Linked DNA regions of Cohaesibacter gelatinilyticus. The protein of the gene in region 2 interacts with the protein of the main gene of each other region in a pairwise test. Links are inferred from orthologs where the notes say so. Each region holds a gene or a part of one and is shown on either strand. Other genes may lie near its edges. The genes, in order: uvrA and uvrB.

Evidence for each region.
Region 1: the proteins of uvrB (region 2) and uvrA interact in binary tests that used the Escherichia coli proteins (3 or more experiments, as listed by UniProt). The link is inferred for Cohaesibacter gelatinilyticus from one-to-one orthologs.

The regions. Positions count from the first base shown.
Region 1 is NZ_OBEL01000001.1:1,222,046-1,236,915, forward strand. The notes cover bases 5,392-8,810. They hold uvrA (excinuclease ABC subunit UvrA), read right to left. Parts: upstream 8,478-8,810; coding sequence 5,592-8,477; downstream 5,392-5,591. Other genes in these bases: CRO57_RS05485 (single-stranded DNA-binding protein), read left to right, coding at 8,773-8,810. In the rest of the region: CRO57_RS05455 (Mth938-like domain-containing protein), read left to right, coding at 1,152-1,541; CRO57_RS05460 (squalene/phytoene synthase family protein), read left to right, coding at 1,600-2,460; methylenetetrahydrofolate--tRNA-(uracil(54)-C(5))-methyltransferase (FADH(2)-oxidizing) TrmFO, read right to left, coding at 2,480-3,904; CRO57_RS05470 (hypothetical protein), read left to right, coding at 4,061-4,696; CRO57_RS05475 (DUF1127 domain-containing protein), read right to left, coding at 4,867-5,019; more of CRO57_RS05485, read left to right, coding at 8,811-9,318; CRO57_RS05490 (AraC family transcriptional regulator), read left to right, coding at 9,507-10,358; CRO57_RS05495 (cation diffusion facilitator family transporter), read right to left, coding at 10,424-11,368; CRO57_RS05500 (efflux RND transporter periplasmic adaptor subunit), read left to right, coding at 11,570-12,559; CRO57_RS05505 (efflux RND transporter permease subunit), read left to right, coding at 12,570-14,870. UniProt on the Escherichia coli protein: The UvrABC repair system catalyzes the recognition and processing of DNA lesions. UvrA is an ATPase and a DNA-binding protein. A damage recognition complex composed of 2 UvrA and 2 UvrB subunits scans DNA for abnormalities.
Region 2 is NZ_OBEL01000006.1:33,145-47,819, forward strand. Bases 4,410-7,633 are described here. They hold uvrB (excinuclease ABC subunit UvrB), read left to right. Parts: upstream 4,410-4,778; coding sequence 4,779-7,433; downstream 7,434-7,633. Other genes in these bases: CRO57_RS19665 (Crp/Fnr family transcriptional regulator), read left to right, coding at 7,585-7,633. Outside these bases: CRO57_RS19640 (YgaP family membrane protein), read right to left, coding at 1-30; CRO57_RS19645 (marine proteobacterial sortase target protein), read left to right, coding at 270-2,714; CRO57_RS19650 (class GN sortase), read left to right, coding at 2,732-3,370; CRO57_RS19655 (DMT family transporter), read left to right, coding at 3,492-4,397; more of CRO57_RS19665, read left to right, coding at 7,634-8,319; CRO57_RS19670 (hypothetical protein), read right to left, coding at 8,329-8,706; CRO57_RS19675 (cytochrome c biogenesis CcdA family protein), read left to right, coding at 8,979-9,695; CRO57_RS19680 (thioredoxin family protein), read left to right, coding at 9,733-10,131; CRO57_RS19685 (hypothetical protein), read left to right, coding at 10,235-11,056; CRO57_RS19690 (class I SAM-dependent methyltransferase), read left to right, coding at 11,154-11,771; CRO57_RS19695 (hypothetical protein), read right to left, coding at 11,811-12,365; CRO57_RS19700 (septal ring lytic transglycosylase RlpA family protein), read left to right, coding at 12,583-12,924; CRO57_RS19705 (DUF2164 domain-containing protein), read right to left, coding at 12,948-13,205; CRO57_RS19710 (MBL fold metallo-hydrolase), read right to left, coding at 13,258-13,893; CRO57_RS25270 (hypothetical protein), read left to right, coding at 14,083-14,217; CRO57_RS19720 (hypothetical protein), read left to right, coding at 14,347-14,675. UniProt on the Escherichia coli protein: The UvrABC repair system catalyzes the recognition and processing of DNA lesions. A damage recognition complex composed of 2 UvrA and 2 UvrB subunits scans DNA for abnormalities.

The DNA.
Region 1 (14,870 bases), on a different replicon or contig from region 2:
GTGGCTGGCTGGGTTAAATCCCGCCGCCCATCTGAGCTGCCAATTTAAACGCCGGAGGATCACAAAATGAAACCACTTCGTCTGGTTCCGGACGGAACCAATATCCGGTTCATGACCCACCGCCGTTGGAGTTTCCCGCTGTCAGTTGTTCTGATCGTGGCGTCTCTTGCTCTCTATGGCGTGTTCAACCTCAATTTTGGTATCGACTTTAAAGGCGGTACCTTAATTGAGATTAAGACAGCAGAAGATATTGCCGACCTTGGTGATATTCGTGGCAAGTTGAATGATTTGCGCCTCGGTGATGTCGAGGTTCAGGAATTCGGCGCACCAAATGACGTTCTTATCCGGGTGGAAACTCAGGAAGGCGGCGAGCAAGCTCAGCAGGCCGTTGTCAATCAGGTCAAAGCAACATTGGGTGATAAAGTAACCTATCGCCGAGTCGAAGTTGTTGGCCCGCGTGTGTCTGGTGAACTGGCTTCTGCCGGCAGCATTGCAGTTCTATCTGCGCTGTTTGCTGTTCTTGTTTATATCTGGTTCCGGTTTGAGTGGCAGTTTGCATTGGGTGCAGTTATGGCAACCACTCACGACGTTATCCTGACAATTGGCATGTTTGCAGCTCTCGGGTTGGAGTTCAACCTTTCATCCATCGCCGCTATTCTGACCATCGTTGGTTATTCGCTCAACGATACCGTGGTTGTTTATGATCGTATTCGTGAGAATTTACGCAAATACAAAAAGAAAGAATTGAAGGACATCCTCGACCTTTCCATCAACCAGACTCTGTCTCGTACGGTTCTGACTTCGGTTACCACTTTGCTGGCGCTAGGCTCGCTCTATGTCTTGGGTAGTGCGGTTATTAAAAGCTTCACCTTCGCTATGATCTGGGGCGTGTTTGTGGGTACTTATTCTTCGGTCTTCATGGCTGCGCCATTGCTTATCTTCCTTAAATTGCGCCCTGAGCATATGCAGGAGCAAAAGGATGAAGGCACGGAAGAGGCGAGTGCCTGACGATGATTTTCAAATTGGGAAAAAAGGCCAAGGATACCGTGTCCGACAAGGCGAGGGAGAAATCTACTTTGTCAGATCCTGATGCGCCAAGACCAGATGCCGCAAAAAACAAGCCCGATGGCTTTGTCGAAAATGCTGTGGCGATGGCGACGGGGCTGTCTCTTGTGGATGCGCATTATCCTGGCCATGACCCAATTGATTATTATGGCAATGGTGGCTTTCGTTTCGGCGACTATTCCCATCAGGGTTCCCTGATGTTTCTTCCCAGCGGCACGCGTCGCTGGGATATTTCTTCGCCTGAAGAATTCTCGGAGGAAGCCTTCACACAAGTCGTTGCTGAAGCAGATGGAATCGAAATTCTTCTGATTGGTTCAGGCAATTCTCTTGTGCCGTTGCATCCGGAAATGAAAGCCAAACTCCGTGAGGTTGGGATCATCTGTGATGTAATGGATACGGGTGCAGCTGTGCGCACTCTCAATATCCTGCTGGCAGAAGAGCGGGCTGTCGCTGCTGCAATTCTGGCAGTAGATTAGCTCCAAGTTATTTTGGAATATCTTCTTCGCCGAGGCTTACCATCTTTAGGGGAGATCAATGCCGGACCAGCAGACAGATCTGGCTTTTTGTCAGGACCAATTGCGCAAGTTCGATCCGCTGCATCATTTCATGGCATTGGCGTCTTTGGAAATCCATAGGCCAGCATTGATGGTGCTCCATTGCTTCCTTGACGAGATAGAGCGCATTCCACTGCAAGTTAGTGAGCCGACAATGGGGGAAATTCGCCTGCAATGGTGGCTGGATGTAATCGCACGAGAAAATACTGATCTGGAGGGGAGGGACGGTCTGGAAAATATCGGCCCAGTCGCGTCATGTCTGAAACTGATACAGCGAAACTATAATCTCTCACCCGATCATCTCATTCAGATCATAGAAGCGCGCAAATTTGATCTTTATAACGATCCTATGCCTGACTGGGATACATTTGAAACTTATGCCGGAGAGACTGAAGCTCTTCCACTCTTGCTTGCTGCTCAAATCCTCAATGATGGAATAGTGCCCGAAATCTCGGATTTGTGCGGTAATGCTGCCATGGCAATTTGTCTTACCAAGCAACTGACGAATTTTGCACGCAATGCCAATCGGCAAAAGCTCTATTTGCCATTTGGGGAATTTTCAGAGGCTCAGGTGAACGAAGCGCAAATCTGGGTGCTCGAATCTGAAGAAGACATAATCTCTGTCTTGAAGCCAATCGCGAACAAGTCCCATGATCACCATGTTCAGGCCCAACAGGAATTCAATTCATTAAAAGAAAAAGGCCAAGCCCATTTGGGCTCAGCCTTTTTGGAACTTGCTTTGGTATCAGCACGCCTCAAGCAGTGGAAGAAAAAACCACTTGCGCCAAAAAACATTCCGCTTTGGAAGCAATACTGGTCCATCTGGCGGTATGGTCGATAGTTTCGACGCCTTTTCTTTCCTAAGTTTCTTGCGCAGCAATTGAGATTTCCTCAAGCCATGCTCTGGTATCGCCTAACGCACGCTTGGCCAATGCTTTCTTCTTGGAAAGTTGCTTCTCAACACCACGCATCTTGCTGCCATCTTCACGGCGCTTCGAGAATTCGACTGGAGGGAAGAGGCCAAAATTCACGTTCATTGGCTGGAATGAACGCCGGCCACCATTGCTGTCGATCAGATGGCCGCCTGTAATATGGCCGAGCAAAGCGCCAAAAGCAGTTGTTTCCGGAGGTGGAACTGCTGCATGACCCAAGGCTTCTGCAGCCAGAAAACGCCCGGTTAACAAACCGATCGCGGCACTCTCGACATATCCTTCACAACCTGTGATCTGGCCTGCAAAACGAAGATGCGGATGTGATTTCAGTCGCAAAGTATCATCTAGGAGTTTGGGCGAGTTAAGGAACGTATTGCGGTGTATGCCACCAAGGCGGGCAAATTGTGCATTTTCCAATCCAGGAATCATTCGAAATACATCGCTCTGAGCGCCATATTTCATCTTGGTTTGGAAGCCAACGATATTGAAGAGGGTGCCTAGCTTGTTGTCCTGCCGTAACTGAACGACAGCGTAAGGGTCGGTTTCCGGATCATGCGGATTGGTCAGGCCAACTGGTTTCATCGGCCCGAAGCGAGGTGTATCAATTCCTCGTTCTGCCATCACTTCGATTGGCAGGCAGCCGTCGAAATATTTGGCTTTCTCCCATTCCTTGAACTCGGTCTTATCTGCCTCCAGCATTGCTGCTATAAAAGCTTTGTATTCCTCTTCATTCATGGCGCAGTTGATATAATCCGCACCAGTTCCACCGGGGCCTTTTTTATCATAACGGGATTGGAACCAAGCTCTATCCATATCAATGGAATCAAAATAGATTATCGGGGCAATTGCGTCGAAAAATGCCAGTGCGTCCTCGCCCGTTGCCGCCAAAATGGACTTTGAAAGCGGCTCGGATGTGAGAGGGCCTGTAGCAACAAGGCAGGAGCCATTGTCAGCACTTGGTAACTCATCGATCTCACCGCGTTCAATCGTAATCAACGGATGGTCATGCAGGGCTTTGGTGACCGTCTCGGAAAATGCTTCCCTTGCCACAGCCAATGCGCCACCTGCTGGAACGGTATTTTTGTCAGCACATGCCATGATCAGGCTATTGGCTTCGCGCATTTCTTGGTGCAATACTCCGACAGCATTGGCTTCAGCATCATCGGAACGGAACGAGTTGGAGCAAACTAACTCGGCGCAGTGATCCGTAATATGAGCATCGGTGCTTTTGATCGGGCGCATTTCATGCAGCACAACCGATACACCATGACTGGCAATCTGCCATGCAGCTTCGGAACCGGCCAGGCCAGCGCCAATGATATGAATAGGAGCGACTTTTTCGTTCACGATGATATCCAGACTGGTTGGAAGAACGCCATTCTCTAGCACTGCAAGCCGATGAAGAAAAGCCCTGATCATACGAGACGAGCATCATAACACTTGGCAATGGTAGCTGGCCAATGCTATGGCCACAGCATAGATGCAATTCAGTTGAAGGTTCGCAGAATCATGCCATCCATCCGTAACCGTCTTTTGATGATGATTCTGCTTGTCCCATTGGCAGGCTGCATGGCGCAAATGAATGAGAATCCAGACCGTTGGGCCGAGACCACCAAGATGCGCCTTCCAAGCAACGGCAATCTGTATATCTGCCATGGTTTTGGTTGCAAATTGAATTATGCCTTCAAACCTAACGATCAGGATCTGGAAAAAGTCACCGAAATTCTGAAGAAGGGCGAAAGCAGTGCTGAGGCAGAGCGACAGTCAATGGGAGAGGCGATCCAATATTTCGAGACGCGGCTTGGGCCGCTGATCGGATCCGATAAGGACAAAGGTGGTTTGGATCTAACCAGCTCAGGGATCCCTGGCCAGATGGATTGTATTGACGAAGCCTCCAACAGCACATCTTATTTGATGTATATGCAGATGCATGGTTTGCTCAAGCACCACAGCGTTTCGTCACCAGTTGCAAGAGGATTCTTCCTTGATGGCAGATATCCTCACGCCACTTCTGTTGTGAAACAAAAAGCTACCAAGTCACACTATGCGATTGATAGCTGGGTCAAAGATAATGGAGTGTTTCCAGTCATCAAGCCGTTGAAAAAGTGGTTTGCAGAAAAACCAGCAGGCTTGAGAGGCGCGTAAAACTTCAGGTAATCTAATCGCCGAATAGATAGCTGATACACAAAAATAGATCCCAGATAAAACGAAAGCCCACCGGGGGAGGAACCGGTAGGCTTCGTTTCTTGTTTCAAAACTGGGAGGAGGTGTTTTGAAACCATCGGGCTTTTGGGAGGAGATAAAGCCCGAATTCCTTATTTGCCAGCAGCGCGGCGGGCAACAAACTCGATATCACCGCGGCCAATGCCTAGATCATTCAGATCGCGGGTGCTCAGGCGGCTGAGTTCGGAGACAGTGTTGCGGTAATTACGCCACTGCCGATAGTTTTTCACGACATTATCAAACATTGCTCATTTCCTTGTGGTTATGCAACGTGGCACAATCTCTTGCGATGCTCTGTGGCCTCGCTTTGTTGAAAATAGATATAATATGATTTGAAAAATTTTGCACCGCACAATATTGCATAGCTGTTTTGCAAGACATGCATTCCTTGAATACATATTATCTCTGGACAAATATGAACAGAATTATACCGCGTTGATTCTCAAAGGTTTAATAGTATTGAAAATCTGAAGATCAGACATTTCAGCCATTTGGAATAATATGCTGTCAATGGGTATGAAAAGCACTTGAAACGAAAATAAATGAATTTCGAGGGAACATGGATGTGAGTTTGGGGCTGTTGGAAAAGGTGCTTGAATAAAATGCAGGCAATGTGAAAATTTATAAAAACAGACAATGATGCTTATCGGTTCAAGTGAAAATCCGAGCTAATACAATAACCAGGATCAGCGGTTGTTCGTGTGTCAAAGCTGACTGATATTGGAACCACCAAATTCAACCAATAATGACTAAGGCTTTGTACCTAACTCAAAGGACAAAGCCCAGATCTCAAGTCAGATATCATCTATTGAGCTAGTTATTCAGCTGCGGCCTTGCGGCGGTCAACCAGTTCTTTCAGGAAGATCCCGGTATAGCTCCTGGAATTCTCAATCAGGTCTTCCGGTGTTCCCTGGCCAACAATGGTACCGCCACCATCTCCACCTTCAGGTCCCAGATCCAAAACCCAGTCAGCGGTCATGATGACCTCCAAATTATGCTCAATCACGACAACAGTATTGCCTTGATTGACCAACTCATGAAGTACTTCCAGCAATTTGGCGACATCGTGGAAATGCAGGCCGGTCGTCGGTTCATCTAAAATGTAGAGTGTGCGACCGGTTGAGCGCTTGGACAGTTCCTTTGACAGCTTTACGCGCTGCGCTTCACCGCCAGACAGTGTCGTGGCTTGTTGACCAACCTTGATATAACCAAGTCCAACTCGCTGCAGAGTGATCATTTTGTCACGAACAGACGGAACAGCTGAAAAGAATTCTGCAGCCTCATCAACAGTCATTTCCAGTACATCGGCAATGGATTTCTCCTTGAATTTGACTTCCAAGGTCTCTCGATTATAGCGGTGGCCCTTGCAGACGTCGCACGTCACATAGACATCAGGCAGGAAGTGCATCTCAATCTTGATAACGCCATCGCCTTGGCAGGCTTCGCAGCGTCCACCCTTCACATTGAACGAGAAACGACCTGGTGCATAGCCGCGAACCTTTGCTTCCGGCAAGCCTGCAAACCATTCACGAATTGGTGTGAAGGCACCGGTATAGGTTGCCGGGTTGGAACGCGGGGTACGGCCAATTGGCGACTGATCGATATCAATGATCTTGTCGATATGCTCCAATCCCTCAATGCGATCATGCGGAGCTGGCATATTCCGCGCCTTATTCAGCTTCATCGCAGCTCCCTTATAGAGGGTATCAATCAGGAAAGTCGATTTGCCGCCCCCTGATACGCCGGTCACACAGGTAAAGGTGCCCAGAGGAATGGACGCTGTAACATTCTTAAGATTGTTACCTCTCGCGTTGACAACGGTAAGTTCACGCCCTTTCTTTGCCTTGCGGCGGTCGTTTTCAATATGAATGCTCTTGGCACCCGACAAATACTGTCCCGTGAGTGAGTTGGGGTCGGATAGAATATCACTCGGGGTTCCTTCGGAGACAACGCGCCCACCATGGATACCGGCACCCGGGCCAACATCAATGACGTGATCAGCAGTCAGAATGGCATCTTCATCATGTTCAACGACAATGACGGTATTTCCCAGATCGCGCAAATGACGAAGTGTATCCAGAAGGCGGGCGTTATCTCGCTGGTGAAGACCAATAGAAGGCTCATCCAGAACATAAAGAACGCCGGTCAGGCCCGAGCCAATTTGTGATGCAAGGCGAATTCTTTGAGACTCGCCGCCAGACAAGGTGCCGGAATTACGAGACAGGGAGAGATATTCAAGTCCTACGTCATTCAGAAAGGCCAGACGCTCGCGAATTTCCTTCAGAATCCGTTCAGCGATCTCCTTTTGTTGAGCGCTGAGCGTATCAATAAGACCGGTGAACCAGACGGTTGCATCCTTGATTGACAGCTTCGAGATATCCGCAATGTGCTTGCCATCCAGCTTCACAGCCAAGGCTTCAGGTTTCAAGCGATTGCCTTCACAAGCCGAGCAGGGATGGGTGGACTGATATTTGCCAATTTCCTCGCGTGCCCAATTGCTCTCTGTCTCTCGCCAGCGACGTTCCAGATTCGGAATGACACCTTCGAAAGGTTTGTTGGCTTTATAGGAGCGAGAACCATCATCATAAACAAACTGGATCTTTTCCTTGCCAGTGCCGTAGAGAATAACTTCTTGCGCTTTGAAGGGGAGTTCTATCCATGGAACGGTCAGCTCAAACTGATAATGCTTGGCTAAAGCCTCTAATGTCTGGCGATAGAACGGGGAGGTTCCTTTTGACCATGGTGCAATGGCTCCGTCCTTCAGACTTAATGACGTATCAGGAATGACGAGGTCAGGGCTGATCTGCAACTCGCTTCCCAAGCCATCACAAGTCGGGCAAGCGCCAAAGGGGTTGTTAAACGAAAAGAGCCGAGGTTCAATTTCGGGTATGGTGAAGCCGGAGACCGGGCAGGCGAATTTCTCCGAGAATATCACTCGTTTGGGTTTACCATCGTCCTCGGTTTGATCAGCGAACTCAGCGACAGCCAGCCCTTCTGCCAATTCCAAGGCCGTTTCCAACGAGTCGGCTAGGCGGCTTTCCATATCCGGGCGCACGACCACACGATCAACCACAACTTCAATGTCATGTTTGAATTTCTTGTCTAGTGCAGGAGCGTCAGCAATTTCGTAGAACTCACCGTCAATCTTGACGCGCAAAAAGCCTTTCTTCATCAGCTCGGCGAGTTCTTTGCGATATTCCCCTTTGCGCCCACGAACAATTGGCGCCAGCAGATAGAGACGGGATTTCTCCGGGAGTTCCATGATACGGTCAACCATCTGGCTGACGGTTTGGCTCTTAATCGGAAGACCTGTCGCTGGCGAATAGGGAATGCCAACACGCGCAAACAGCAGGCGCATATAGTCATAAATCTCGGTGACAGTACCGACAGTTGAACGTGGATTGCGCGACGTGGTCTTTTGTTCAATGGAGATGGCGGGAGAAAGGCCGTCAATCTGATCGACATCTGGCTTTTGCATCATTTCTAGAAACTGACGCGCATAGGCTGAGAGAGACTCGACATAACGCCTCTGGCCTTCCGCATAGATGGTATCAAAAGCGAGCGAGCTTTTACCTGAGCCCGATAAACCGGTCATCACAATCAGTTGGTCCCGCGGGATGTCGAGATTGACATTCTTGAGGTTATGTTCCCGTGCACCACGAATGGAGATTGATTTCTGGGAAGATAATGAAGTGTCAGTCATGGTCGTAAAACATCCTTGGGAAGAGCGGATCTGCTACGTAAAATATGATTGGATTTGTTTCTGGACTCAGTGGGAGATAAGCACACATCTGTCAGGAAACAAGCCGGATTGCTGATTCATGCCGGGATTTTTAGCATTTTCGATTGCATTTGTGCATGATTTGTTCCTTAATTCAAGAGGCGAGTACATTGCGATCTGATAAAGTCGTGGGAAGTGTCAGCGGATGGTGGCATGCTGGATCAAAACTGCTATGATCTCGCTCCAAGATTTGGCGTTAACAAGATGGAACATGGACATGGCCGGAAGCGTAAATAAAGTCATCCTCGTAGGGAATCTGGGGGCTGATCCCGATATTCGCCGTACTCAGGATGGTCGGCCAATTTGTAATCTGTCCATTGCGACTTCCGAAAACTGGAAAGATCGCAATACTGGTGAACGTCGTGAACGTACCGAGTGGCACCGCGTTGTGATCTTCAATGAAGGCCTGTGCCGTGTTGCAGAGAATTATCTGCGCAAAGGCTCGAAGGTTTATGTCGAGGGCCAGTTGCAGACACGTAAATGGCAGGATCAAAGTGGTCAGGATCGCTATTCCACAGAGGTTGTTCTGCAGGGCTTCAATTCCACATTGACCATGCTTGATAATCGTGGTGAAGGTGGTGGAGCTGGTCCGCAGGGCGGTGGCTTTGGTGGCCAGGGCGGCGGTAACGACTTTGGCGGAGGCGGCTTCGGCGGTCCTCAGGGCGGGCAGAGTGGCGGCGGTTTTGGCGGCGGTGGCCAGCAAGGCGGCGGTAGCCAAGGTGGCAGCGGTTTCAGCGATATGGATGACGATATCCCGTTTTGAGCAATTCGCGTTTGAGCGCATAAATACTTCAATCAAAAGCCCGGTATGGTGTGAAATCTGCCGGGTTTTTTCATTTCTTCCAAAAGACTGCAAAGCTGGACGGGTATAGGCGCTGTGTGTTGAGTTCAACTTAGCAATATTTATCAAGTTGCCTTGGGATAGCGTGAAATTGTAAGGAGGTCCTGATTATGAACAAACATATGCAAGACAGCTATCTCAAGCGTATTGAGCGGGTTCTGGCTTATCTGTCAGATCATCTGGATGAAGATCTTGATCTGGATAAACTGGCGGATGTGGCTTGTTTTTCACGGTGTCATTTTCATCGTATCTATCACGGTTTGATGAATGAAACGGTGATGCAGAGTGTGCGTCGCCTGCGTATGCATCGTGCTGCTGGTGATTTGATTCGCACAAGTAGTGAGATTACTGCCATCGCCAAACGAGCCGGTTATGGAAGTGTCGAAGCATTCAGTCGCGCATTCAAGTCGTCTTATGGAGCTGCCCCGGCATCATATCGTTCTATTCGTCAGGACATTCCCGTTGTGTCTATCCCAACAATGGAGTTGAAGAAAATGTTTGACGTAGAAATCAAGTCAATTGATCCGATGAAACTGGCCTGTGTCGATCACCATGGCGATTATATGCAGGTAGGAAAGGCCTTTGAAAAGGCGGGGATCTGGGCGGCGAAAAATGGTCTGCTTAATCAGACTGCCAAATCCATAGGCATCTATTATGACGATCCGGCATCGGTCGAGACTGAAAAACTGCGCTCTGCTGCAGGATTCGTCGTTGATAAGGACTATAGTGATGAGGAATATGGCATTTCTACTCGTAGTGTCGGCGGTGGCCGTCACGCAGTATTGATCCATAAAGGACCCTATGCCGAGCTTGGGAAGGCTTATCAATGGTTCTTTGGAGCATGGCTTTCGGAAAGCGGAGAGGAAACCGCAGAGGCTCCGTGTTTTGAATGCTACCTCAATGATCCAAAAACAACGGTTCCGTCGGATCTGGTGACGGAAATCTACATGCCACTCAAATAAATGAAAAGGCTAAAGGAGGCGCCCCTTTAGCCTTTAATCTGTTCAGAGATTTATTTGCACTGGATCTAGATCTGATCGCCTTGTTCGGTTGCGACCTCGATATGGTCCTTATAACTCTGTGCTTCGATGAAAATACGCTTGATGAGCGGGAAGCGTTCTCGAATTTGACGTTCCAGGTCAGCAATCACGACCTCCAGCTGACCAACAATCATGCTATTCTCAAAATCGAGGCTTAAAGCCAGCAATACGTCATTCGGTCCGCGATGCAAGGTGCGGATCTCGTTGACAATAGTGACAGCTGGATGCGAAGTGACCATCTGAGCGAGTTCTTCTTCAGTCTCGATTGAAGCAGATTCTCCAATCAAAAGACCCTTTGTTTCATACGCCAACAACATGGCTGTGCCAGCCAAAATGATACCAATAATAATGGAGGCTGCACCATCCATCCATGGGATGTTCATATAATATGAAACGGCAATACCGATACCGGCAACGATCAGGCCCAACATGGCGGCTGAATCTTCAAACAGGACGGTAAAGACGGTTGGATCCTTGGAGTCGCTTACAGCTTGCATCCAGCCACGCTTGCCCTTGGTGGAGCGAAATTCTTTTAATGCAACCCACCAAGCCCAACCTTCAAAGACTAACGCTGCCCCTAGAACAACAAAGTTGATGGTCGGATCGGAGACAGGGTGCGGATGCAGAACCTTTTGTATACCTTCATAAATGGAGAGGCCTGCGCCAACAGCAAAAATCAGCAGGGCCACGACAAAGGCCCAGAAATACAGCTCGGCGCCGTAGCCGAATGGGTGTTTCTTGTCTGCGGGACGGCTCGCTCGCTTCAAGCCATACAGAAGCAAGCCCTGATTCCCGGTATCGACAAGCGAGTGAATGCCTTCTGAAAGCATCGCGGAAGAGCCTGTGACGGATGCAGCGAAAAACTTGGTAATCGCAATCAAACCATTCCCCGCCAAGGCGGCATAAATAACCTTCTTCGAGCCAGAGGCCATTCTGCTCTCCTGTCTTAAAGTCGTCGCGCCTATTATCTATGCGATTCTTGGCGACAGGTCTTTGACAATGGCTTTTATTTCATATATTCGATAATACTAATATAAAAATTCAAGCCAGAGACCCTCGCCATGCGCAACGCAAAATCATCCTGGATATCGTCCTCAAGAGCGACGTGGATCGTCACTCTTTTGTCGTCGGCAATGAAACCATCTCTGTTAAGTCTGTCAATCCTTCTTGGTGGGTTGACCACGGCTCATACCGAGAATTTCACCGTTCATCTCACTTTGATTGAGGATAAAAAAGCTGTTTATGCCACAGTCGAGACTACCAACTCAATCGCAGCAAGAGTACGCATTCCCGGTACAGTCACCGAACTTGCGGTAACTGAAGGAGATATGGTGAGGGAAGGACAAACTATCGCTCGTGTGGTCGATGAGAAGCTGGCGCTGAAAATACAGGCGGTGGATGCGGAGATCCGAGCCGCGCAACGAGAGATCGATAACATCAAGACCGATAAGGATCGTGCAGAAAGTCTCTATAAAAAGGGTACCATCTCCAAAGTCCGCCGTGATCAGATTCTTACACAGTTCGATGTGGCTTCCAGCAAACTGGAAGCAGCGCAAGCGGAGCGCGCCGTAATCGTTCGTCAGACGGAGGAGGGCGCTGTATTGGCCCCGCAATCCGGCCGTGTATTGAATGTACCATTGACTGTTGGTTCTGTCGTCATGCCAGGTGAAGCCGTCGCGACGATTGCCAGGGAAAATTACATCTTGCGTTTGGCCTTGCCTGAACGTCATGCAAGATTTCTTGCCAAGGGGAATATGGTTGAAGTTGCCGGGCGTGGGAACCGGTGTGACGAAAGCTGTGTCCGCGAAGGTAAAATTTCAAAAGTCTATCCGCAAATCTCAAATGGTCGCGTGCTGGCCGATGCGCATGTTGACGGTCTGGGCGACTATTTCGTTGGTGAGCGTATCCAGGTGCGTGTGCATGCTGGCTCACGCGAAACCTACCTGGTGCCTAAGGGCTACATCTTTACCCGATATGGCGTTGACTATGTGCGCTCCATCAGCGCCAAAGGTAAGCCGATCGATATCGCCATTCAAGCGGGTCATGCTTATAAGCAAGATGGCAAGGATATGATCGAAGTCCTCTCCGGTCTTGGTGATGGCGACAAGCTGGTCAAGCCATAAGGGGATGACAATGAAACTTGGAATTTCCGGCAATCTGGCGAAGTCATTCATTTCGTCGCCAATGACACCTTTGATGCTCATAACCGCCTTTGCCCTCGGCCTTGTGGCTTTGATGGCCTTGCCTCGCGAAGAAGAGCCTCAGATCTCAGTGCCCATGGTTGATATCCATGTGCGGGCTGATGGCTTGCGAGCGGAAGATGCGGTCAAGCTGATCACCGAGCCGTTGGAGACGATTGTCAAAGGTATTGATGGGGTCGAGCATGTCTATTCCCAAAGTATGGATGATATGGTCACCGTTACGGCTCGTTTCTTAGTGGGCACCAGCTCTGATGCTGCTGTTCTACGCGTGCATGATAAGGTCAAAGCAAACCTAAGCCAGATCCCGGTTGGGATACCGGAGCCGCTGATTGTCGGCCGTGGCATTGATGATGTAGCCATCACTGTGCTGACTTTGTCGCCAAAGCCAGAAGTGGCTGACAAATGGACCGATAATGCGATTTATAACATTGCGGATGAACTAAGAGTGGAGCTGGCCAAGCTGGAAAATATTGGCCTGACCTATCTGGTTGGTGGTCGTCCGGACCAGATCCGTGTAGAACCAGATGCTGAAAAACTCTCGCTCTATGGTATCACGCTGCAGCAACTGGTCGGCAAGGTGAAGTCTGCCAATACCTCGTTTATGGTCGACGCGATGCGGGAACAGAATAAAGCGCTCCCGGTTGCTGTTGGGCAAACCCTAAGTGGTGTGCCCGATATTGGTCTTATCCTTCTCACCACCCGCGATGGTCGCCCGGTGTATGTGCAGGATGTTGCCAAAATTGTGGTTGGTGCATCTCAGAAGGAACAGCGGGTTTGGCATATGCCAAGACTGGAAGATGGATCCTTGGGTCGGTTCCCTGCGGTTTCTGTTGCCATAGCCAAGCGCAAAGGAGCCAATGCGGTCAACATCTCCAATGCCATTGTGGAGCGAGTGGGGCAACTCAAGGGGCAAATCATTCCTCAAGGTCTGAATGTTGATATCACCCGTAATTATGGTGAAACTGCGAATGAAAAAGCCAATGAACTTCTCTATCACCTTGGCCTTGCCACCGTTTCCATCGTTTTGTTGGTCAGTCTTGCAATTGGTTGGCGTGAAGGTGTCGTGGTGTTTATCGTCATTCCAACCACTATTCTCCTGACATTGGCTGCGGCCTATCTGATGGGATACACCATCAACCGCGTTTCGCTTTTCGCACTGATCTTTGCCATCGGTATTCTGGTTGATGACGCCATCGTCATGATCGAAAATATTGCCCGGCACTGGGCGATGAAGGATGGAAGGTCAAAAATTCAAGCTGCAATCGAGGGTGTGGCTGAAGTGGGCAATCCGACCGTTGTTGCAACGCTGACAGTCGTAGCGGCTCTGTTGCCGATGATGTTTGTCTCTGGCTTGATGGGCCCTTATATGAGTCCAATCCCAGCCGTGGCGTCTGCTGCAATGGTGCTATCATTCTTTGTGGCGGTGATGCTCACACCATGGCTGATGGATTGGATCGGCAAGGGTGACCATGCCGAAAGTGCAGATGGTGGCATTCTTGGCAAAAGCTATCGACTGGTTGCTGCCCCAATTCTGAAAGGGCGAAGTCGTTCCTGGATCTTTTTGTTGATTGTTGGGTTTGCCACTATCGGCTCCACATTGCTGATCTATACCAAGGATGTGACGGTCAAACTGTTGCCGTTCGATAACAAGTCCGAACTACAGATCATTGCAGATTTGCCGGAAGGCACGTCATTGGAAATGACCGATCGTGTGTTGGCGGCAATTGCACGCGAAGTGCAAGTGGTGCCGGAAATTACCAATATTCAGTCTCACGTTGGATCAGCTGCGCCTTTCGGGTTCAATGGGCTTGTTCGACATTATTACTTGCGAGCAATGCCTGAACAGGGGGATTTGCAGGTCAACCTGAAGGAAAAGCATGATCGTGACCGAACCTCGCATGAAATTGCGTTGCAAATTCGAAAACTGATTGCCAATGTCAAAGTACCTGCAGGCACCAGCCTTAAGGTTGTCGAGGTGCCTCCAGGCCCACCGGTTATGGCAACTTTGTTGGCAGAAATTTACGGACCAAGCCCGCAAATTCGTCGTGATGTCGCTTCTGAGTTGCGTAAGCTTTTCGAGGCCGTTCCTTTTGTTGTCGATGTCGATGATAGCTTTGGAGCTCCGACCGAACGGGCACGCTTGCGCATTGATCAGGATAATCTGGAATATTATCGAGTTGAACAGGGCGATATCTATCAAACCATCGAATATTATCTCAACGGACAGGTGGTT
Region 2 (14,675 bases):
AAACGCAAACATGCTGCGATCAAGACACATGGGTTAACTCCAAATAGTTTCAAACTTTCGAAATTAACTAGCAAATAATCACACACACGTAAAGCTGCTTTACGCACTCCTCCTACACACTGCGAATTGATCAGGGTGTATTCAGCTTAGGCTTGTTGCCCCAAAATGGTCACAAAAACTGTCCGCTTTGGCCATGATTGCCGCAAAAGACAGCCCCATTCGCTTGTTTATATGGCTTATTGTCATCATAAGAATAAGCGGAACTTGTCATGCCCAATCAATTGCCAAAACGAAAATCAAGAAAACGCCACTCCATTGATCTGTCTGCCAAGCGAAAACGCGAAAGATCCATTTCCAAAGGCTTCAAGATCTGGGCAATTGTTTATGCAAGCATGATGGCAACCGGCTTTGTTGTCGCTTCCAATCCCGCTCATTCCGCCACCGGTCACCCCCAACTGGCGAGCCAGCCTGATGCCCAAACCATGCCTCGTCTGGTAACACCCAATGACATGCAAACCGGTGCCCTTTTGTTTGAAAGCAAGGAGCCCGGCCGCTATATCGAAGCCCCACGTGTGGCCAGTGACATCAAAGTCGATGTTACCGGCCCCATCGCCAGAACCATCATCACGCAGAAATTCCTCAACCCATCCGACGCATGGCTGGAAGGTGTCTATGTCTTCCCGCTGCCAACGGATTCTGCGGTTGACCAGTTGCGCATGAAGATTGGTGATCGATATATCGAAGGCATCATCAAGAAAAAACTTGAAGCCAGAGAAATTTACGAGAAAGCCAAGCGTGAAGGCAAAAAAGCTTCGCTGCTGGAACAGAACCGTCCAAACATCTTCACCAACAGCGTTGCCAATATCGGTCCGGGAGAGAGCATCACCGTTCAGATCGAATATCAACAGACCATCCAGCGCTCCGCTAATACGTTCTCCCTGCGCGTGCCGTTGGTTGTTGCACCCCGCTATAATCCTGCAGCAAAACCGCTGAAGCCAAGCGTTGACTACACATCTGACAAAGTAGATGGCTCCGGCTGGGGTAGCACCGATCCCGTACCAGACCGTGATGCCATCACTTCTCCAGTTCTCGATCCTGAAACCGAGCCCAAAACCAATCCGGTCACCCTCTCGGTCGATCTCAAAGCCGGTTTTGCTCTTGCCGATGTCACATCCGAGAACCACAAGGTCAATATCGCCAATGAAAGCGAGAGCGAGTTAAAGCTCTCTCTTGCCAAGGAGGCCGTTCCCGCAGATCGCGATTTTGTCTTGAGCTGGAAAAGCAAGCCGGGCAAAACACCGCAAATCGGCCTGTTCAAACAGACCTTCACACCAAAATCCGATAGTGAAGCAAGCAAAAAGGCAAGCGAGGACTATCTACTCGCCTATATCACACCACCATACAAATTGGTTGAGGGCCTCGCTCAACCAGCTCGCGACATCACCTTCGTAATCGATAATTCCGGTTCCATGGCGGGGCCCTCCATGGAACAGGCAAAAGCCAGTTTGATTTCAGCACTGCAGAAATTGAAGCCACATGATCGCTTCAATGTCATCCGCTTCAACCATGAAATGGATCAGCTATTCCTGCAGCCAGTCGCAGTCAACGCCACCAATATAGCGCAAGCCACAGGCTGGGTTCAGGCATTGAAAGCCGAAGGTGGTACGGAGATGGCAACCGCCATGCAGCAAGCATTGCTGGATGCAGATCCGAAAGCTCCAACTCTGCGTCAGGTGGTTTTCCTGACCGACGGTGCCATCGGCAATGAAAGACAATTGTTTGAAATCATCAAACAAGGTAAAGGCCGCTCTCGTATCTTCACGGTCGGCATTGGTTCTGCCCCCAACACCTTCTTCATGACCCGCGCAGCTGAAGAGGGCAAAGGCACCTTCACTCATATCAACTCGGTCACTGACGTGAAAAGCAAGATGGCGGAACTGTTCGCCAAGCTCTCCAACCCTGTCGCCACCGATCTGGCTCTGAGCATGACCAATGCCAAGGATGCCGAGATCGCCCCCAATCCCCTACCCGATCTGTATCTTGGCGACCCTCTGGTCGTTGCCATCAAGGCCAAGGATCTGGGATCAGACATGACCCTGACCGGACGCTTTGATAATCAGCCTTGGTCAGTGAAGCTGGATCTCAGCAAAGCAGCAGATTCAAACGCGATCGACAAACTGTGGGCCCGCCGCAAGATCCGTCAGCTGGAAAGTGATCGCCTGCTTTCCAATCAATATGAAATCATCGACAAGGCAATCGAGAAATTGGGCTTGGATCATCATCTGGTCACCCGTCTCACAAGTCTCGTAGCTGTCGATGTCACTCCATCTCGCCCAAGCGGAGAAGAATTGAACAGCAAAAAAGTTCCTTTGAATTTGCCGGACGGTTGGCAGTTCGACAAGATCTTCGACGAGGCACCAGGCAAAACTCCTGCCCCAACCACGGCTCCAAATACTCCTGCAAGTGCAGACCCGCAGATCGAAGCTGCATTGGAAGCCGCGCCGCAGCAAATGGCTCTATTCTCTCAAGCCACCCCGATGCTGGCGCGCAAGGCAGCACCACCAACAGCAGGCACGGCACAACTTGGCAGTCAGAAACGTTCCATTCCACTGCCACGCACAGCAACCAACGCTCAGATCGCGCTTTACAGTGGTCTCTCCCTGATGATCTTCGGTCTGTTCCTTGCCTGGCGCAACCGCAGACCGACAGCCTGAACAGGAAATCAGATCAAATGAGCTCCTCGACCCGCAACAGGCATCATCCTCGTCAGCCCCGAAAAGTCATTCTGGGGCTGGCTGGCCTCATCACTCTCACAGGGATGATGCTTGTTGCGCATGGGCTCTGGATTCCGGCCAAAGCACAATTGGCGCAAATACTACTAGAGCGTGCTTGGGTCAAAAGTCTGCAAACGGGTCAAAATCACAAAGCTTGGAGTTGGGCCGATAGCTGGCCTGTCGCCCAACTCTCCATTCCATCTTTGGGGCTTAAATCCATCATCCTCAAAGAGGCCGGCGGTGAGGGATTGGCTTTTGGACCGGTTCTCCTCAATCAATCCGCTCAACCCGGAAGCAATGGCAGCACCATCATCTCCGCTCATCGTGATACCCATTTCAAGGCCCTGAAGGATATCAAGATCGGCGACAAGCTCTCACTCACATCGGCCGATGGTCAAAAATTCGATTATGAGATCACTCAATCCCGCATCGCTCAATGGGATCAATCAGGCCTCTCAGCGGACGGCTATGAACCTGAACTGGTGCTTGTGTCTTGCTGGCCGTTTGACAGCATCACCCCAACAGACCAGCGCTTCATTCTGCATGCCAAGCAGACGTCCAGAACACAGATTGCCAGCAATGCACCTGCAGATTGAGCGATTGACTAAAGAATATTCTTGAGCTGCCTGCAATCATGAGATAGGACAAGATCTTCCCCAACTCTCTGCGGGAAGACAAATAACTCCCTCTTTGATTTCCGTTTTCGCAGGTGTTGCCATGTCGCGTCTCACTGCCAATCTGCTGTTGCTCGTTGCTGCCATTGTCTGGGGTGCCGCCTTTGTTGCGCAATCCACGGCCATGGACAATATCGGCCCGCTTGCTTTTACGGGCATTCGTTTCCTGTTGGGAGCCTTGGCAGTTGCGCCATTTGCCTATTGGGAATGGAAAAGAAGCCCCAACCCGATCCCGGCCAAAGGACATTATCAAGGCATTTTTGTCGGCGTCATCTTCTTCATCGCGACGATCATTCAGCAATATGGCTTCCTGACCACCACGGTCACCAATGCGGGTTTCCTGACCGCACTCTATGTGATCTTGACACCCTTGCTGAGCTTAATTCTGTTCCGTCAGGCACCAAACCCCATTATCTGGGTAATCGTCACCATCTCCCTGACTGGCACTTATCTGCTGGCAGGTGGTCTGAATGGCCTTGTTGAAGGTGACTTGCTGATGATCGCATCAGCTCTTTTCTGGGCTTTGCAGATTCTATTGCTTGGACGACTGGTCAGCACCTATGGAAATCCGCTAAGCGTCGCTTTCCTGCAATTCCTGACCTCCGGCATCATAGGGCTGGTTCTGGGATTGATGCTCGAACCATTGTCCACGCAGAATATCGTAGGAGCTTGGAAAGAACTGCTTTATGCAGGCTTCATGTCCGTTGGGCTTGCCTTCACCCTGCAGGCAATTGCGCAGCGTTATACTGCTCCGTCCGATGCTGCTATTCTGCTTTCCACAGAAAGCCTGTTTGCCGCATTGTTTGGTGCCCTGATTCTCGGAGAAACCCTGACAGGCGACCAATGGCTTGGCTGCGCCATGATCTTTTCTTCCATTCTGCTGGTGGAATTGCTGCCACAATTCCAAAAATTCATTAAATCCAAAAAACTCGCCGAGCAAAATAACTGAAAAGAAAAGGCTGCTTCCAACCAGAAGGTTTAAGAAGCAGCCTCAGTTGTCGGAATGGCAACGGAGAACCGCTTTGTCACCACTCCAGAGAGTTCCAAAATGTCGGCATCAAATATCAGCAATCAGATCCAATCTTCATCTGTACTGATATTTTATATATTTCGAATATACATAATAAAAAGATCTTTTGCAAATGTCTTCAATAGTCTTAGCTGGCATCTCCGTTCCGACAGCCAGACGAGACATAAATTTCCCCATTCCTATGGAATGGCTCTTCTTATTCCCTCTTTGTTCCCTTATATTGACCGAGGTTCGCCCATCTGATGGGCAATTCTGTTTCATGCTCGCTTGATCCAATAACCCACGAGCAAAGGGGCTTTCATGGCATCGAAAAAAGACAGCAATTCTGGGAAAACAACAAAACCAGACGGCATGGGAGAAGCCCCACAAGCCGCATTTGAAGGCGTGCCTCTGTCCGATTCCATTTCCAGCTGGGCTGACGAGATAGCCCAAAGCGTAGAAACAAAAACAACGCCCCCCGCCAAACCAAAGCGCACCCGCAAAGCCAAGCCAGATGATAAGGATGTCACCGCCCGCCAAAAGGCTGCTGGCGGTCAGAATCCTGTTGCCGGTCTTGATATCTCGTTGGAAAAAGCTGAAGAGCTGGAACGTGTCACCAAGGAACGCAAAAAGGCTCAGAAGAAAAAGAAAAGCTCTGATCGCTCGGGGGTCACGGAAACCGTCACCGCTCTGGAGAAGCTGATCGAGCATGGCCGTCCGGAATTCATGGATGCCGAACCATGGCGCCCTCATCGCCCGGACAGACCGGAAAAATCCGAAGGCGGTGTGTCCTTTGATCTGGTTACCGAATTCGAGCCTTCTGGCGATCAACCCACCGCCATTGCCGATCTGGTAGAAGGTGTAAAGGATGGTGAAGCCACACAGGTTCTGCTTGGGGTGACTGGGTCTGGTAAAACCTTCACCATGGCGCAGATCATCGCCAAGACCCAGCGCCCGGCGTTAATTTTGGCACCAAACAAGACACTGGCAGCACAGCTCTATGGCGAGTTCAAAAGCTTCTTCCCGAACAATGCGGTAGAGTATTTTGTCTCCTACTATGACTATTACCAGCCAGAAGCCTATGTGCCGCGCACCGATACCTTCATCGAGAAGGACAGCAGCGTCAACGAACAGATTGACCGCATGCGCCACTCCGCCACCCGTGCAGTACTGGAACGCGATGACGTAATCATCGTCGCATCGGTTTCGTGCATCTATGGTATCGGCTCGGTTGAGACCTATACCGAGATGAGCTTCAAGATTGAGGTTGGTGACCAGATTGATCAGCGCCAATTGATGGCTGATCTGGTCGCGCTTCAATATCGACGCAATGATCAAGCTTTCCAGCGCGGCAACTTCCGTGTTCGCGGTGACATCATCGAGATCTTCCCAGCCCACTATGAGGACCGCGCCTGGCGCGTCTCCATGTTTGGCGACGAAATCGAAGAAATCATGGAGTTTGACCCTCTCACCGGCAAAAAGGCCGGGGAGCTCGAATTCGTCAAGCTCTATGCGAACTCACACTATGTAACCCCACGCCCAACGCTCAATCAGGCGATTAAAAGCATCAAGAAGGAGATGGCTGAACGCATCGAAGAACTTAACGCCCATGGCCGTCTACTGGAAGCCCAGAGACTCGAGCAGCGTTGCCGCTTCGATCTGGAAATGATGGAAGCAACCGGTGCATGTGCTGGCATTGAGAACTATTCCCGTTATCTCACCGGACGTCTTCCAGGTGAACCACCTCCCACTTTGTTTGAATATCTGCCCGACAATGCTCTGATCTTCATCGATGAGAGCCATGTCACCATAGGCCAGCTCGGCGCCATGTATCGGGGTGACTTCAGACGAAAAGCAACCTTGGCCGAATACGGCTTCCGCCTTCCAAGCTGCATGGACAATCGTCCTTTGCGCTTTGAGGAATGGGATGCCATGCGCCCGCAAACCGTCGCCGTTTCCGCCACCCCGGGAAAATGGGAGATGGAAGAGACAGGCGGCGTCTTTGCCGAACAGGTCATTCGTCCAACTGGCTTGATTGACCCAGTCATTGAGATCCGCCCTGCCACCACGCAAGTGGATGATCTACTGGGTGAAGTGAAAGAAAAGGCCGCTGCTGGTTTCCGAACGTTAGTCACAACTCTGACCAAGCGCATGGCAGAAGACCTGACTGAATACCTGCATGAGCAAGGCGTCCGCGTGCGCTATATGCACTCCGATGTCGATACGCTGGAGCGGATCGAAATCATACGCGACCTGCGCCTTGGTGCCTTTGATGTTCTCATCGGCATCAACCTGCTACGCGAGGGTCTGGATATTCCCGAATGTGGTCTTGTCGCCATTCTCGATGCAGACAAGGAAGGGTTCCTACGCTCGGAAACTTCCCTCATTCAGACCATTGGTCGTGCAGCCCGTAACGCAGACGGCAAGGTCATTCTTTATGCCGACCGCATGACTGGCTCCATGGAGCGCGCCATTGGCGAAACCAATCGCCGTCGTGAAAAGCAGACAGCCTATAACGAAGAACACGGAATCACGCCGCAAACAGTGAAGAAAAATATCGGCGATATTCTTGGCTCGGTCTATGAGGGCGATCATGTCACCGTTGACAAAGGCATGGCAGAAGAAGGCCCGGCCTCCATTGGCCATAACCTGGAAGCCCATATCGAGGACTTGGAAAATCGGATGAAAGAGGCCGCTGGTAATCTGGAATTCGAAGAGGCGGCCCGTTTGCGCGACGAGGTCAAGCGCCTGCGCGAAACCGAACTTGCCATTGCCGATGATCCCCTTGCTCGCCAATCTTCCATTGAAAATCAGGCAGGTAGCTACAAGGGCGACAAAAAATACGGCAAGTCGGCCAACCTGCCCAAAGGCACCCGCATCCAGGAGCCTGATCTGGATGATATGGGTCCTGGTACCGACCGCACTATACCCAAAGGTGGGCGCTCCTATCCAAAACCCAAGAGACGAAAAACATAAAATACAACTATAGATTGTTATTTTATGTCATTTAAGTGACTGAAAAATAACAAAATAAAAGCTTTGCAATTTAAAACAATAACTTGCTTTCTAAGCAGAAAGCCGTATATGGTCGATCTCGGGATCATAAGATCATAGTGCGAGTAGACCAGTGCAAACATCTGAGCTGTTGCATCAGGTGCCATTGTTCAATGGCCTTGATGAGCAGATAATTGACCATTTCTGCGCTCATACAAATCAACGACAGATCAAGAAGGGCACAATGATTTGTGCTCCGGATGATGTCGCGCACAATTTCTACATCGTACAATCAGGTTGGGTAAAGCTTTTCCGTGATACACAGGACGGTCAGGAAGCCGTGCTGGATATCCTCAGTACCTTTGGAATGTTTGGCGAAAACAGCCTCTTTGGCAAGAGCGACTATGGCTGGTACGCAGAAGCAGTCGAAGACACCACTCTGTTCTCCATTCCTGTCAGCATTCTGAAAGAAGCAATCAAGAACCATCAGGGCGTAGCCGTCAACATGATCACGGCCATGTCGGAACATCGACGCAAGCTGGATGGTGAAATCGAGCGTTTCATGCTGCAAAACGCACCACAACGGGTCGGATGTTTCCTGCTCAAACTGGTGCCCCAGTCTGCATGGGATGGTGAGACACCCTGTCCACCAATCAATCTGCCATACAACAAGGCATTGGTGGCAACACGCTTGGGAATGACCCCAGAAACCTTCTCTCGTGCGCTCAAAGCCCTGAAGAAAAACACGGATATCACGGTCAAACAATCAACGATCCATATCGATGATGTTGATTCCCTCACCAGTTATTCTTGTCAGGCTTGCTCAAGTTTCTTCCCATGTGATGGTGACGACGAAGAGCGCGATTAACTCACCAGATCACTCTGATTTGGCAAGCATATAGAGCCAGGACCAGTCAAGACGTTCAGGCTCTTTGATATAAAGCTCTTTCTGGTCAATCACAGACTTCAGGTAGCTATAATCAAATACCCATTTTTGTTCAGCTTTTTCATCCCTATCGCCCTTACTTGGACTTTCCATAAGTCCCTCTGAACCAACATGAATGCCAACGCTGGCTTGAGGTCGATCATCCCGCAACAAAAACTCTGTTTGTTGCCCCTCTCCCTCAGAAAGAGCAGCCTCCAATATGGCTTTCACTTCTGGCGACTGGATTTGCGCAAGCGAATGATTGCAGATTTCAAGATAAGTCTGCAACAGTGCTTCAAATTCTGGATCATTCTGTCGATCAGTGGTCATCTTGCACCTGCTTTCACAAGATTAGGTCGTAAATCTGTGTCATGTATCACCATATGAGCGCCGGAATTTCCTGCAATTGACACCTGTCAATCGCATACCTTTTCCGTTCCCATGCCCATCTACTGATCTAGAAGCTGAGGTTTTGACCAATTGCAAATCAATTATCCACTCACTTCCTGAACACATTCACATAGCGCGAATGTGATTCCACTGTGTATCAGATCGGATGCTATACAGAGGCACGTACCATCCCAACTCCGTTGAATATAGAAATGACCGAACTTCTGCTCGCCTACGGCGCTGGCCTGCTTACCCTCATCAATCCTTGTGTTCTGCCAGTACTGCCTATTGTTCTGGCTTCGGCATTATCGAAAGACAAACGCGGCCCCCTTGCTCTTGCAGCTGGCCTTTCTCTCTCCTTTGTTACACTCGGCATGCTGGTTGCAACACTCGGTCATTCCATTGGTCTGACCGAAGACACATTGTCTCGTGCAGGAGCCTTCCTGATGCTGGTCTTTGGAGCTATCCTGCTGATCCCGACCTTTGGTCGCCGCTTCGAGTTGGCCACAGCTGGCATGGCATCTGGTGCGGATGCCAAATTGCATGGGATGGATCTATCCGGCTTCAAAGGTCAATTTCTTGGCGGTCTGTTGCTTGGCGCCGTCTGGTCACCATGTATCGGTCCAACACTTGGCGGTGCCATCGCACTGGCGTCTCAAGGTGAAAGTCTGCTTTGGGCTGCCTTGATCATGATTTTCTTCGCCCTTGGCATCTCCACTCTCATTCTTGGCTTGGGCTTCGGTGCTGGCAATGCAATCCGCTCCCGCACCAATGCCCTACGCACCATCGCCGAAAAGTCCAAACCTCTTATGGGCATCCTCTTCATTACGGTTGGCCTGATGATCCTGTTCAAGATCCACCATGTGCTGGAAGCCTGGGCAATTCAGGCATTACCCATCTGGCTTCAGGATCTGTCGGTTGCCTTATAGAAACACTCACTCTCGCTCATTCTTCAAGGAAAGCATCATGATGACACGTCGTTTTCTTCTCACATTTCTTGCCCTCATCACGTTCGCACCGATGGCCATTGCCGGGCAAGGTACTGATTACAAACCTGGTCTGATCAAACAAGCACTCGCGGACGGAAAAACTGTTCTGGTAGATTACAAAGCCAGCTGGTGCTCCACCTGTGCTCGTCAGGAACGCGTGATCGAGAGCCTGCGCAAAGGCGACCCAGCCTATGATAAAGCCATCACCTTCATCAATGTCGATTGGGATCAATATGGCGATCACGAAGTTACGACTTCCCGCAATGTCCCACGCCGCTCCACCTTACTGTTGCTCAAAGGCAACGAAGAACTGGGACGTATTGTTGCAGGCACCGGCCAGAGCCAGATCAAGGCCTTGCTCGACAAAGCGCTGTAAGCCTCAATCTCTATTACATCCATCAAAGCGGGCCTGACCGCTTTGACCATATTCTACTTTCATTCCCGTCTCAGACTGGCTAAGTCTTGGCTTAAATTTGTTCATGTTTCCAGCCAGAGCCAAACAGACCATGTCCAGCTTCACCACCCCACTTCGGCTCGCCTTTGAAAGCTATCGCTTTCTGCTCACCAATCTGCATCACCTATGGAAATTGGCTACGATCAGGCTTGTCGCAACCCTGACCAGCGCCAGCCTGATTGAATGGATAAGCTTGGAAATTGAAGACCAATGGCTGGACATGAAATTTTCCGGCAAGTTCTTCCTCTTCACATTTGCCAAAATTCTGGTTTATGTCATCACCTTCAGTTCCGTAGCCATTACCTGGCACAAGGCAACACTGAACCAGGAGGGCCTGAAACAGGCACTGACGCCCAAACTGAATGTAACCAGCCGCCGCTATGCCCTGCATAGCCTGCTTCTCTCAGGCAGTATCCTGATGACCATTGCCATCGCTCTATTCGGCACCAACACCTTGGCCGCAGCTCTGGCACCGCTAGTCTCGCAAGAAGAGAAGGTCGCCAGTCGACTGATTACGATGCCGACATTGCTTTTCATATTGGTCGCAAGCTGTAAATGGCTGCCAACCCTTCCCTCTTTAGCGACGGATAAAATTCCAGATCGACCTTGGAAATTGGAATGGAAGAACATTCCAATTTCATCTGCCATATCTCTTTTTATTATATGCTTGGTAACACTGACCCCACTCGCACTAATCAGCAAGCAACTTCTACAGTTTGCGAACAACAGCAATATCTGGAGCCAAATTCCGCTTGTGCTCCTGTCGGAATTAGTCATGGGATGCGCGCTTTTATGCTTTCTCGCAGGCCTCAGCCTGTATCATTACAAAACCCGAAATTCGCATTAACCATTTGTTGACATTAACCAATTTCCAAAGTCAAAGCCGAAAAGTCCAAAATATATGCTATGGTCATCCCACCACTGAACGTGTCGGGGAGGAACCCATGCCAAGCAAACCACAATCCTTGAAAATGCGAATTTTTCCGACCAGCCATCGACTGCTGTTGGAACGCATCTTGCGCACAGAAATTCCCAAAGCACACGGCAAAGTTCTGGTTCTGGGTACCGGCTATGATCCATATGGTCATCTGATCCCGGACGGATGTGATGTAACCCGTACTGATATCGAAGATGAATATGATATTGATATGGTTGCTGATGCGCACGATCTTCCGTTCGATGACAACAGCTACGACACCATCATCGCAATTGAGGTGTTCGAGCATCTGCAATACCCTCACAAGGCAGCTGAGGAAGTGCGTCGTGTTCTTAAACCTGGCGGCAAAGCAATGATCTCCACCCCATTCCTGTTTCGGGTACACGGCGATCCATATGACTTCACCCGCTTCACCAAAAGCGGCCTGAAAACCCACTTCGAAAAGTTCAGCAAAACCTCAATCGAAGGATATGGCAATCGCGTCCACGTGATCTGGGATATCATCACCACATCCTTCCGCTACGCAGCACTGGGCATGTGCCTGAATCACGTTTTTGCCAATCTATGGCCGCGTTCAAACAGTTCAGATAGCCCAAGCGGCTTCTTCCTGACTGCCACAAAATAACAAGGAGCGGATAACCGCTCCCCCTACCCTTTTTCGATATCACTGCAAATCGGAACAGGCAGACATATCGGCCGGGTCCAGCCGAAAGAGCTGATCATCCTTATTCGTTCCAAACCAATGGGATTGATCAGCACTCTCTTCGCCACAAAAACTGCCAAGCAGCATGCCACCAGTCTTGCGCAAGTCAATCAACATTGATCCGTTGGGCTTGAAGCGATAGGCGAAACGGCCTCCATCACATTCAACACCGCACAATCGTGCGCCACTCTCATTGGTGCAATAAACAGTTTGCTTCAGACGACGTTGGTTTCGGAATCTCACGTCAACCAAGGCAACCTGCTCTTTCACTCGGCCGCCTTGGCCTTGTGACAGCGCAGCCTCATCGAAATTATAGGCGCTTGGTCGATGCACAAAGCGAATTTGCGTCACTTGCTGAGCAGGGTTTTTCGCTAAATGCGCCTTATTATAGGTGCGTATGAAACATTGATCTGATCCATAGCGCAGTTCAGCGGCCTGCACCCCAGTAGGCAGAATACAAGCCGTTGCAATCAGTGTAGCCACTCCCAACCTCAAAAGTTGTCTTTTCCTTTCCATGATCTCTCCCCCTCTCATGGAACAATCAATCTATCTTTGAGTGTAACAAGCCGACGGGCAATCACCAAACAATCGAACGATGTTGCACCGCATCACACTCTCGCCATTTTGTATCCCTAGCTCTGTCTCTGCGACGCCCAATGCTCTGCCCGATCAAGAAGGCAGACAACGAGCTAAAAGGACACCCGCAATGAAAATGCTGACCATAGCTGCCCTGATGATGAGCGCCGGCCTCCTCTTTGTGACCGTCCTTGCTGACGTAAGTCATGCCAAGGCATCCGAGCAATGCGGCAAGGCTTCCTGGTATGCTCTTACATCCAAAACCGCATCTGGTGAATATGCCAACCCAGCCAAGATGACAGCAGCGCATCGCAGCCTGAAATTCGGCACAAAGGTACGCGTCAAGAATATGCGAAATGGCAAAGCCGTGACCTTGCGCATAAATGACCGTGGCCCCTTCATCAAAGGACGTATCATTGACGTGACCAAGGCAGCTGCAGGCAAGCTCGGCTTCATCAATGCGGGCACCACCAAAGTCTGCCTGCAAATTATCAAATAAGATATATTGAACGGAGAGCGCTCTTATTGAGGCGTAAAGTCCGTTGGCTTTTCGATTTCATAGATGCCATCCGTGATGGCATCTATCTGCTTCATAAGCACCGCACGGGCGTCATATAGCCCGCGATTATAGAAATAGGGAGCCATTTCCTCAATCAGGAAATCGAGCAGAAATTCTGCTGGAAATCGCCCCAAATCCTGATCCATTTCCTCACGAAAATAGCCCTGCAGCTTCTCCACCAATATGGCACGTTCCTCTTTGGAGAAAACAATCTTGCTCATATAGCGTCTCCTTTTCAGGTGAAAGGTTACGGGATTTTCCGCTTGGATTCCCTTACAAGCCCTGCAGGAATGGATTGTTGCGCCGTTCTTCACCAATCGTGGAATGATTGCCGTGACCACACAGAAAGGTCACATCATCTCCCAATGGGAGTAACTTGTCGCGAATGGAGTTCAACAAGGTCTGATGATCGCCACCAGGCAAATCGGTGCGGCCAATTGAGCCATTGAACAAGACATCGCCAACGATAGCGAAGTTGGCGTCCTTGTTGACGAACACCACATGTCCCGGCGCATGGCCCGGACAATGTAATACGTCAAAGGACATACCAGCAATATCGACCTGGTCACCCTCATTGAGCCAACGATCAGGCTCACATGGTTTCGCACTTGGCAGGCCGAACTGAATAGCCTGATCTGCTACGCGTTCCATAAGCATCCGGTCCGCTTCATGGGGACCTTCCACATCGACATCCAGCGCATCGCGCAGCTCCACAGCACCACCGACATGATCAATATGGCCATGGGTGATCAGGATCCGTTCAACATCGATCTTTTCCTCTTCCAGAACCGACAGGATCTTGTCCATGTCCCCACCCGGATCAATCACGACGCCCTTGCCGGTTTCTTCATCCCAAACAAGGGTACAATTCTGCTGAAACGGCGTTACGGGAATAATGGCAACTTTCATAATGTCTTCCTGTCTTCATGAATGACAAGTAGCTTTAGGCAAACATACGCGTTCACCAGCTTTTGGCCTTTTCTATTACCTCATGCTTAGCCCAGTGAAAGAGAAAAGCAAACCGGAAAACAAGACAGTGAACCAATAGTCACTTCGCATCGTCTAAAGAATGAAAGCAAAGAAGGAGGCAGGATGATCATGACAGAACAAGAGAACCACGACACCAGAGAGCAAACAGTCCTCCCATGCTCTTTTGGTGACAAAACCGCTCTGCTGGAATGGTCCATCCTGCCAATTCTCGTCTCCTTTGTCATAATGGCAGCAACGATCTGACCAAGACGTCATAGCAAACAAGAAATTCCCAGCAAGCTCTTGCCACACAAGTAGGAATAACCGACCATGGGTTGAAGTGATTCTAGGCTATAGGCTCTGAATATGCCATTCCGCTGGTGGAGAGACTTCATGGTGAAACGCCACATCGCACCTCTTCTTGCCCTGTTCACAGGCTTGACATCAGTTGGTTCTGCTCAAGCTTTGGACAGTACAATTCCCGCAACATTGCTGGATGGTCACCGCCAGACCATGGGTTGCTGGCTGGCCGATATCGACAATGACGAACTTCTGGATAAAGCACTCATCATTGATCTGGGCGTTCATAAATTATATGGCTTCGTCTGCTCCACTGGCCTGTCTGGCGACTCCTATCGCTTCTATCAGGTAGAAGATGAACGCCCCAAATGGGCCAAGCTTCTATCTTTCCCCAAATTGGATACAAAGCTGGGCTGGTTCGC